4 regions of the Metabacillus sp. 22489 genome follow, and region 1 is predicted to be linked to each of the others. Evidence: riboswitches for the same ligand, from Rfam matches in the RefSeq annotation. Region 1 holds a riboswitch; each other region holds the start of a gene.

Region 1 (2,204 bases):
TATATGAATTAATGCTCGTGTACCGGTTTTCTCTCTAGCAAGGATCCCTGCTGCCAAATTGCTTACCCGTGGTGAAGCAAGAGAGTTGTCAGCTAATGTAAGAGCATCAATACCAGCATTATGTAATGCCTTTGCACCTTCTAAAAATTTACTCATTCCGAGCTTTTTCGGAGGATCTAATTCCACGATTACAGAGCGTCTATCTGTTACAATTTCTTGTAATGGTGGTAATGAATTAGCGCTTGTTACAGTGATGCTATCTTGGATTTCCTTCGGTGCTCTTACTTTTTTACTTGTTATTGGCTCAAGACCAGCAACTGCTTCAGCCATTGCTTGAATATGTCGCGGTGTTGTTCCACAGCAACCACCGATTAATCTTGCACCTTGCTCACGGAATTTTAACGCACTTTCCTTAAAATAACCTTCATCAGACTCATAAACTAATCGACCCTCATTTAGAGCAGGTAAACTGCTGTTTGGAAATACAGAAAGAGCAGCATGCTTAGGTATTGGTACTTCTTCTAATGATTGAATCATATGATATGGACCTAAACGGCAGTTTAAGCCAATGACATTTGCTCCAAGCTCCTCAAGTGTTGTAAATGCCTGTTGCAATGGTGTTCCATCCTGTAGTACGCCAGCTTCATGCAATGAGACATTTGCGATAATTGGCTTATTTGTTTCTTTACGGGCAATTTTAAGAACGGTAGTCATTTCTTCTAAATCATAATAAGTTTCAAGGAGGATCCCATCGACATTTTCATTTAATAACACATAAAGCTGCTCTCGGAAGTTGCGTTTTAAATCATCTAGAGATTGCGCACTTTTCTTGAAGGAGCGAATTCCGCCAATCGTTCCAAACACATATGTTGGAGCAATTGCTGCTTTAACAGCCTGCTTTGCAATTTCAACGGCCTGTTTATTAATTTGTCTAATATCATCCTCTAGGCCATACCTTGAGAGCTTAATATCATTTGCCCCATAAGTGTTCGTTTGGATAAGATTTGCCCCTGCTTGAATGTATGCTTCGTGTACGCGCAATACATCACTAGGCTTTGATAGGTTTAATTCCTCGAAGCAACGGTCAACGCCATGTGCATAAAGCATTGTCCCCATAGCACCGTCTCCAATTAAAATTTTACTCTTTAAATCTTCTAAAAAGCTCATAACTAAAGCCCCCATTTCCTTTTCATATCAAAATCTGAGAAAAGCCTATATAAAATAAAAAAAGCCTTCATAAGCAGAAGGCTAGATAGTACAAAGCTTCTCCTTATCTTTCAAGCATTTTAAATGCTTAGCTGGAATTAGCACCTTGGCATTCGGATGGAGTGATAAGAGTAGATTGATTAATTAGGAAAATAGCATCTTATTACTTTCAGTATGAGCGTTGAATAAAACTCAGGCTTACTGTTTTATTCCTTTTGAAAAATAATGAAAAAAGTGTCGAATAACGCTCGTTTTCGCTACTTTTTTCATTATCTTTCACATACTGATAAATAATGAGTCTATTTATAAATCTACAATCAATCAACTTATCAATCTTTCCGAGATTGACCGGTTGCTGAAGCTTCATAGGGCCAGTCCCTCAGCTTCTCTTGATAAGATATGAAATTTAGTTTTTATTTTCCTTTAAATGATTAAAAAGTGTTACAACTAATTTATCTAATATTTTGAAAAATAGCAATAGTTATTTTTAAATAAAGTGAACTGTTAAATAAAATCACTGCCTAGCTAAAAACTCTTGATTTTCCCTTTGCTCCAATCCATAGCAGTAAACAGTCGGAAAAGCCTCTTCATGGTTGAATGAAAAAACGAGAAATAGTGTTAAGTTAATTGAGTATAATGTTTGCTAAGCATAAGGTATGAACAGTAACAATCGTTATTCTATGCTTTTTTCAGTCTAAGCCCTTCAAAGTAATAAGCCACTCGTGAAATAAAGATTAGAGCTCTTTCTATTTCATGAGTGGCTTATTTTAGTTAAGGCTGATATTTTATCGATAATTAATAAATTGAACTTCGATCGGTAGGTCTGCTTGTTTTATTGCAGCAATTATTTGTTGAAGGTCATCTCTGCTTTTTCCGGTGACACGAATTTGGTCATCCTGAATTTGTGATTTAACTTTTAAACCACTATTTTTAATTAGTGTATTTATTTTCTTTGCATTTTCCTTATCGATGCCAGATACTAGTTCAGCTCTTTGACG
Region 2 (2,204 bases), on a different contig from region 1:
CATTCATGCTGATAAATTAATGCAGCCAATCGCAACATTAAGTCTTGGGGAACGGACCCGAATAAAGTTAACGAAAATCCTGCTACAAGGGTATAATCTGCTTATTTTAGATGAACCAACTAACCATTTAGACTTAGCAAGTCGAGAGCAACTAGAAGCAGCATTAACTGATTTTACCGGGACATTATTAATCGTTTCACATGATTATTACTTTATGAACAAACTATGTAATAAACTTCTTGTTATTGAAAACGAGAAAATCATCAGGGTCGAAATGAATCTCGAGCAATATGAGAAAAGAAAACAAAGCCAAAGCGAACCAAATATCCTAGGGATAAAAGAGGAATTACTCTGTATCGAAACTGAGATTACAGCTGTTCTCGGACAAATGAGTCTTATTTTACCATCATCTGAAGAGTATATACAATTAGATGAAAAATTCCTTTCTTTAACGAAGAAGAAACGTGAATTAATAAACGTACTTGATAAACGTAATAAGTAAACCTTATTTTCATTTTCAAAAATTATTAGCAAAAAGTCGGATGGAAACTCAGATAGCTTCGTCCGACTTTTTATTATAGCTTTACTTGTTATTGTACCAAGTACTTAGGAATTTTTTCTTACACGCTTGAATCAACCATTTTCTATAATTTTCTCCATTTTTTAAAAGGTTTTGATTTTTAATCTCATCCTTTTCCTAGTTCAATTTATAAAATTTTTATTGACAAATGTATTTATTGCTTGTTAACATGCTAATCAAGCATTCTTTTTTTTAACAATTAATAAAATTTGAAACATTAACTACATAATTTTTTAAATCTCTTATCAAGAGTTGGCAGAGGGACTTGGCCCAATGACGCCGCAGCAACCGACCATACTACCATTGCAAAATGGGGTGATGTTTTCACCTTGGATTTTATCCAATAGGGCACGGTGCTAATTCCATCAGAAAGATTTAACTTTCTGAAAGATGAGAGGTGAGAAGCAGTGACTTCAAGCCTCTTTCATTTATGAAAGAGGCTTTTCTTTTTTAACGATAAATTGAAAGCTAAATAAACAGATAACTTACATGGAGGTCTTTACTATGTGTGCTAGAAAATCATCAGCCTATCAACCATTAACTGAATCGGATGCGATCGCTCTTGTAAAGCGGCTTATGCTATTTGAAGATACAAGTCAATTAACTTGCAATAAAATAGGTGATGGGAATTTATATCTCAACTTTCATGTAAAAGAAACTTCTACTGGTAACGGATATATGATTAAACAAGCATTACCTTATACAAAAATCATAAGTGAAAGCTGGCCTTTTCCAATAGATCGTACACGTATTGAAGACCATGCACTATTAAAACAAAGAGACATAGCTCCTGCCTATGTTCCAAAGGTTTATTATTCAGATGTGAAGCTTGGAATTACAATTATTGAAGACTTGTCACATCTTCACATAGCCCGTAAAGCACTCGTTGAAGGTAGTGAGCTACCATTGCTCTCGACACACCTAGGTGCATTTTTAGGAAAAACATTATTTTATACATCGATTTATGCACATACCCAACATTCGAAAAATGAAATAGAGAGACATTTTTCAAACCCTGATCGTTGTAAAAACATTGAGGAGCTTGATATTACAAACCCACTTTTCGAACATGAGACATTCCATTATGAACCAGTACTAAAAGCAAATGTGGAGAAAATTTTACAGGATAAATTATTAAAGCTTGAAGTAGCAAAATTGAAGGAAAAGTTTCTTAAAAAGCCTGAAGCACTTATTCATGGAAATTTACATACAGGAAACATCCTTGTAAGTGAGCATGAAACAAAAGTTATAGACGAAGGTTTCGCTTATTTTGGACCAATTGCATTTGATGTCGGTCAAGTTTTCGGTCACTTTTTATTAAATATCCTTTCACGTGACTTAGAAGATCAAGAGTTCCTTTTCCAACATCTCATCACAACATGGAACGTATTTGTTGAAGAATTCTCAAAAGCTTGGAAAAAAGATGGCTCTGAAATTTACACAGCAAACAATGGTTATTTAGAGCATATTCTTTCTGAAATATTCACAGATGCTGTTGGCTTTGCTGGTTGTGAATTAATACGTTATACAATTGGGCATGCACATGAAACAGCTTTAGATACTATACAAACATATGACAAAAAAATAACTGTAAAGCAATTAGCCCTTTCATTAGGTTATGAGC
Region 3 (2,204 bases), on a different contig from region 1:
TTTTCGCAGAGACAATAGGAAATCCTAGCTTAGATATTTTAGATATTGAGGCAGTTGCTAATATTGCGCATGAAGCAGGAATTCCGCTAATCGTTGATAATACGTTTGCAACACCATTTTTATGTAGACCGATAGAGCATGGAGCTGATATCGTTGTTCATTCCGCAACAAAGTGGTTGTTAGGAAATGGGACGACACTTGGTGGAGTTATTGTTGACGGAGGGAAATTTGACTGGAATAGCCCTAAATTCCCTGGTTTTACAACACCAGACCCAAGCTATCATGATTTAGTATATGCTGAAGCTTTAGGTGAACAAGCATTTATTATTAAAGCAAGGGTTCAACTACTAAGAGATTTAGGTCCAGCAATCAGTCCTTATAATTCATTTCAATTTAGTCTAGGTTTAGAAACATTGCATGTTCGAATGAAGGAGCATATTGCGAATACTAGAAAAATGGTGAAATATTTACAGCAACACCCTGCGGTTGAATGGGTATTATATCCGGAATTAGACGATCACCCTGCAAAAGCTTTAGCAGAAAAATATTTACCAAATGGAGCTGGCTCAGTTATTGTGTTTGGTATTAAAGGTGGACGTGAGGCAGGGGCGAAGGTGATTAATAATGTAGAGCTATGGTCACATGTTGCAAATGTCGGAGATGCCAAAAGCTTAATCATCCATCCTGCGAGTACAACTCATCAGCAATTAGGTGCAGAAGATTTAAAAAGCTCTGGTGTGACAGAGGACTTAATTCGATTATCTGTTGGAATAGAGCATATTGAAGATATTATCGATGACCTGGAGCAAGCGATTTATCAAGCGACAGGGTTAAAAAGTAAATAATCTTTATGATAAAAGGATGATTCACAATAAATTGCTGATTATTGGCAACGTGTTGAATCATTCTTTTTTGCTGAAGTTAAAGAAAAAATCAATTGACATAAAGAAAAAATATTGTTAGAATCACAAACATACTATTCGTAATTGAAAAATTGATTTTTTACAATATAATTTTGTTCTCTTATCAAGAGAGGTGGAGGGAAGTGCCCTATGAAGCCCGGCAACCGTCAGTTTTTACTGAAATGGTGCCAATTCACGCAAAGCTTTTTGCTTTGAAAGATGGGAGAAAGGACAATTTACTGTGCCTTTCTGTTCCCATGCAGAAAGGCTTTTTGCTTTATTTGGATACTATAATAAGGATTTATCAAATATTGCAGGGGAAGAAAAAGTTTGGAAGAAGGTGAACAACTTGATTACTTTAGAAAACGTAAATAAGGTTTATCATACAAAATCTGGTGAAGTTAAGGCCGTAAATAATGTCAATTTAGAGATTGAAAAGGGCGAAATTTTTGGTGTCATCGGTTATAGTGGCGCTGGAAAAAGTTCATTGATCCGATTATTGAATGGATTAGAGAAGCCAACGAGTGGAAATATAACCGTTGCTGGAAAGAGAATCGATTCAATCCGTGGAGCAGAACTTCGAAAAGCGCGTTTAGAAATTAGTATGATTTTTCAACACTTCAATTTACTATGGTCGAGAACAGTCCGTGAAAACATCTCATTTCCTTTAGAAATTGCTGGAGTGAAAAAGCTAGAAAGAAAAAGACGTGTTGACGAATTAATTAAGCTTGTTGGTCTTGAAGGTCGTGAAGACTCTTATCCATCTCAGCTAAGTGGTGGACAAAAACAAAGAGTGGGGATTGCAAGAGCGCTAGCGAACAATCCTAAGGTATTACTATGTGATGAGGCTACGTCAGCATTAGACCCACAAACAACGGATTCTATTTTAGATTTACTCGTTGATATCAATAAACGACTTGGGCTGACGATCGTCTTAATTACACATGAAATGCATGTTATAAGAAAGATTTGTAATAGAGTTGCTGTCATTGAAGCTGGTAGCATCGTTGAGCAAGGAGAGGTTCTCGAGCTATTTAAAAATCCGCAGCAGCCGATTACAAAAAGGTTCCTTAACCAGGATAATGAACCAGAGGAAACTATTGAGCAATTATTAGAACATTATCCAGATGGAAAAGTGATTAAGCTATCTTTTATTGGGGATTCAACAGAACAGCCACTTATTACGAATCTTGTCCGTCAATTTGATATAAATGTGAATATTTTACAAGGGAAGATTTCACAAACACAAAATGGCGCATATGGAACATTATTCGTTCAATTACAAGGGGAAGAAGCGATTAT
Region 4 (2,204 bases), on a different contig from region 1:
TCGCAGTCTATCAACCTTGAAGAGCATTTTTCATTAAATGGCACTGTTGGGTCACTTACTGCAATGAATCAAAATAATGAAAAGGTTGATATTCCGAAAGATTATAAGGATAAAATTTGGTTAGCAGCGTTTATCTTTACGAATTGTGATACGGTTTGTCCGCCGATGACGATGAACATGGCAACATTACAGAAACAGGCGAAGCAGGAGCATCTTGATATTGAATTTGTCTCATTTACAATTGACCCGGAAAATGATAAACCTGACGTTCTCAAAAACTTTGCGAAATCCTTTGGGGCAGATGAAAGGAATTGGAATTTCCTCACAGGGTATGACCAAGAGGTAATTGAATCATTTGCAAATACAAGCTATATTGCACCTGCTGCAAAGTTAGATGGATCTAATCAATTTGTTCATAGCTCTGCAATTTACCTTATGAAAGGTACAACGATATTAGAGCAATATGAAGTTTCAGCAGATGTACCTTATGAAAAAATTATCGAAGATATCAAACTATTACAATAATTGTATTGCAATCTATACTCGAATCATGTAAAGTTATAGAAAATAATAATTCTAAAATTTCATACATTTCTTATCAAGAGAGGCAGAGGGACTGGCCCTACGAAGCCTCAGCAACCGGTACAAAAACAAAGTAAAAGCTTATTGTGTCATGTTTGCTAAGTCTATTTATTCAGTTAGTAGTCTAAATGCAACATATCAATAAAGCTCTTTACGAGTACCAAGGTGCTAAATCCAGCAAGCCACACCAGCATTATGCTTGAGAGATAAGAAGGAGCGATCATCGTATATAAAGTCTTCTTCTTAATGAGGAAGACTTTTTTTGATCAATGAAAGTTTTTTGAATAGATAATGGGGAAAATCCTCTTAAATAATATCTAGTTTAAATGAATCACTCCAGCAAGGCTCTCCCGTTTTTTCGTAACCAAGGAGAAACAGACATAACTTATAACATTAGGATGGTGACTAGCAATGACACAACGTATTGAAACAAAATTAGCCCAAATTGGAAACCGTAGTGAAAATGTGACAGGGACGGTAAATCCTCCTGTTTATTTTTCGACTGCATATCGGCATGAGGGGATCGGGCAATCAACAGGATTTGATTATATTCGTACCGGAAATCCTACAAGAGGATTAGTAGAAAAGGCTATTGCTGATTTAGAGCACGGTGACCGTGGCTTTGCATTTAGCTCGGGTATGGCTGCGATTCAAACAATTATGGCTCTATTCCAAAGCGGTGATGAATTAATCGTATCAAGTGATTTATATGGTGGTACATATCGTTTATTTGAAAGAGAATGGCGAAAATATGGTTTGTCATTTAAATATGATGATTTTACAAACCCACAAGAAACAGAAAAACTGATTTCTGAAAAAACAAAAGCATTATTTATCGAAACACCTACAAATCCATTGATGCAGGAAACAGATATAAAAGAGCTTGCTGCGATAGCGAAAAAGCATGGCATTTTAGTTATCGTCGATAATACGTTTTATACACCTGTTATCCAAACACCAATTTTATTAGGGGCTGACATCGTTATCCATAGTGCAACAAAATATCTAGGAGGACATAATGATGTACTAGCAGGCTTAGTTGTTACGAAAGGGCAGGAGCTAAGTGATGAGTTCTTTCAACATCAAAATGCAATTGGCGCTGTTTTATCACCATTCGATTCATGGCTATTAATGCGTGGAATGAAAACATTATCTTTACGTGTGAGACAGCATGAACAAAACGCGCAAAAGGTTGCGCAATTTTTGGAGTCACATCCTGATGTACTTGATGTGTTATACCCTGGAAGAGGTGGGATGTTATCGTTCCGTCTGCAGGATGAAACATGGGTAAATCCGTTTTTAAAAGGCCTTAAAGTTATTTCTTTTGCTGAAAGCTTAGGTGGAATTGAAAGCTTCATTACGTATCCTGCAACACAGACACATATGGATATTCCTGAGGAAGTTAGAATTGCAAATGGTGTATGTAATCGATTGTTACGCTTCTCAGTAGGGGTAGAGCATGTAGAGGATATAATTGCTGACTTAGAACAAAGCTTTAAACAAATGAAGGGAGCTGAAGCATAATGAGCGAACATAATTGGACATTTCAAACGAAGCTCCTTCATAATGGGGCAAAGGTTGATCAAGGAACAGGTGCGGTAAGTGTACCAATACAACATGCA

What was found. A riboswitch is a leader RNA that binds a small molecule or an ion and turns the genes downstream of it on or off. The one in region 1 is predicted to bind S-adenosylmethionine.
Region 2: linked by a shared signal. The riboswitch ahead of mtnK (S-methyl-5-thioribose kinase) and the one ahead of ACTJJ9_RS05290 (bifunctional homocysteine S-methyltransferase/methylenetetrahydrofolate reductase) in region 1 are both predicted to bind S-adenosylmethionine.
Region 3: linked by a shared signal. The riboswitch ahead of ACTJJ9_RS04810 (methionine ABC transporter ATP-binding protein) and the one ahead of ACTJJ9_RS05290 (bifunctional homocysteine S-methyltransferase/methylenetetrahydrofolate reductase) in region 1 are both predicted to bind S-adenosylmethionine.
Region 4: linked by a shared signal. The riboswitch ahead of ACTJJ9_RS12395 (methionine biosynthesis PLP-dependent protein) and the one ahead of ACTJJ9_RS05290 (bifunctional homocysteine S-methyltransferase/methylenetetrahydrofolate reductase) in region 1 are both predicted to bind S-adenosylmethionine.

Annotation. Positions count from the first base shown of each region.
Region 1 is NZ_JBQENT010000006.1:46,316-48,519, reverse strand. Features, by position in the region: gene ACTJJ9_RS05290 (bifunctional homocysteine S-methyltransferase/methylenetetrahydrofolate reductase) at 1-1,167, opposite strand, end outside; SAM riboswitch class I at 1,530-1,605, opposite strand; gene ACTJJ9_RS05285 (YajQ family cyclic di-GMP-binding protein) at 1,992-2,204, opposite strand, start outside.
Region 2 is NZ_JBQENT010000015.1:93,454-95,657, reverse strand. Features, by position in the region: gene abc-f (ribosomal protection-like ABC-F family protein) at 1-502, shown strand, start outside; SAM riboswitch class I at 820-977, shown strand; gene mtnK (S-methyl-5-thioribose kinase) at 1,085-2,204, shown strand, end outside.
Region 3 is NZ_JBQENT010000005.1:133,628-135,831, forward strand. Features, by position in the region: gene ACTJJ9_RS04805 (O-acetylhomoserine aminocarboxypropyltransferase/cysteine synthase family protein) at 1-845, shown strand, start outside; SAM riboswitch class I at 1,021-1,128, shown strand; gene ACTJJ9_RS04810 (methionine ABC transporter ATP-binding protein) at 1,252-2,204, shown strand, end outside.
Region 4 is NZ_JBQENT010000018.1:46,143-48,346, reverse strand. Features, by position in the region: gene ACTJJ9_RS12400 (SCO family protein) at 1-525, shown strand, start outside; SAM riboswitch class I at 593-795, shown strand; gene ACTJJ9_RS12395 (methionine biosynthesis PLP-dependent protein) at 994-2,106, shown strand; gene metC (cystathionine beta-lyase) at 2,106-2,204, shown strand, end outside.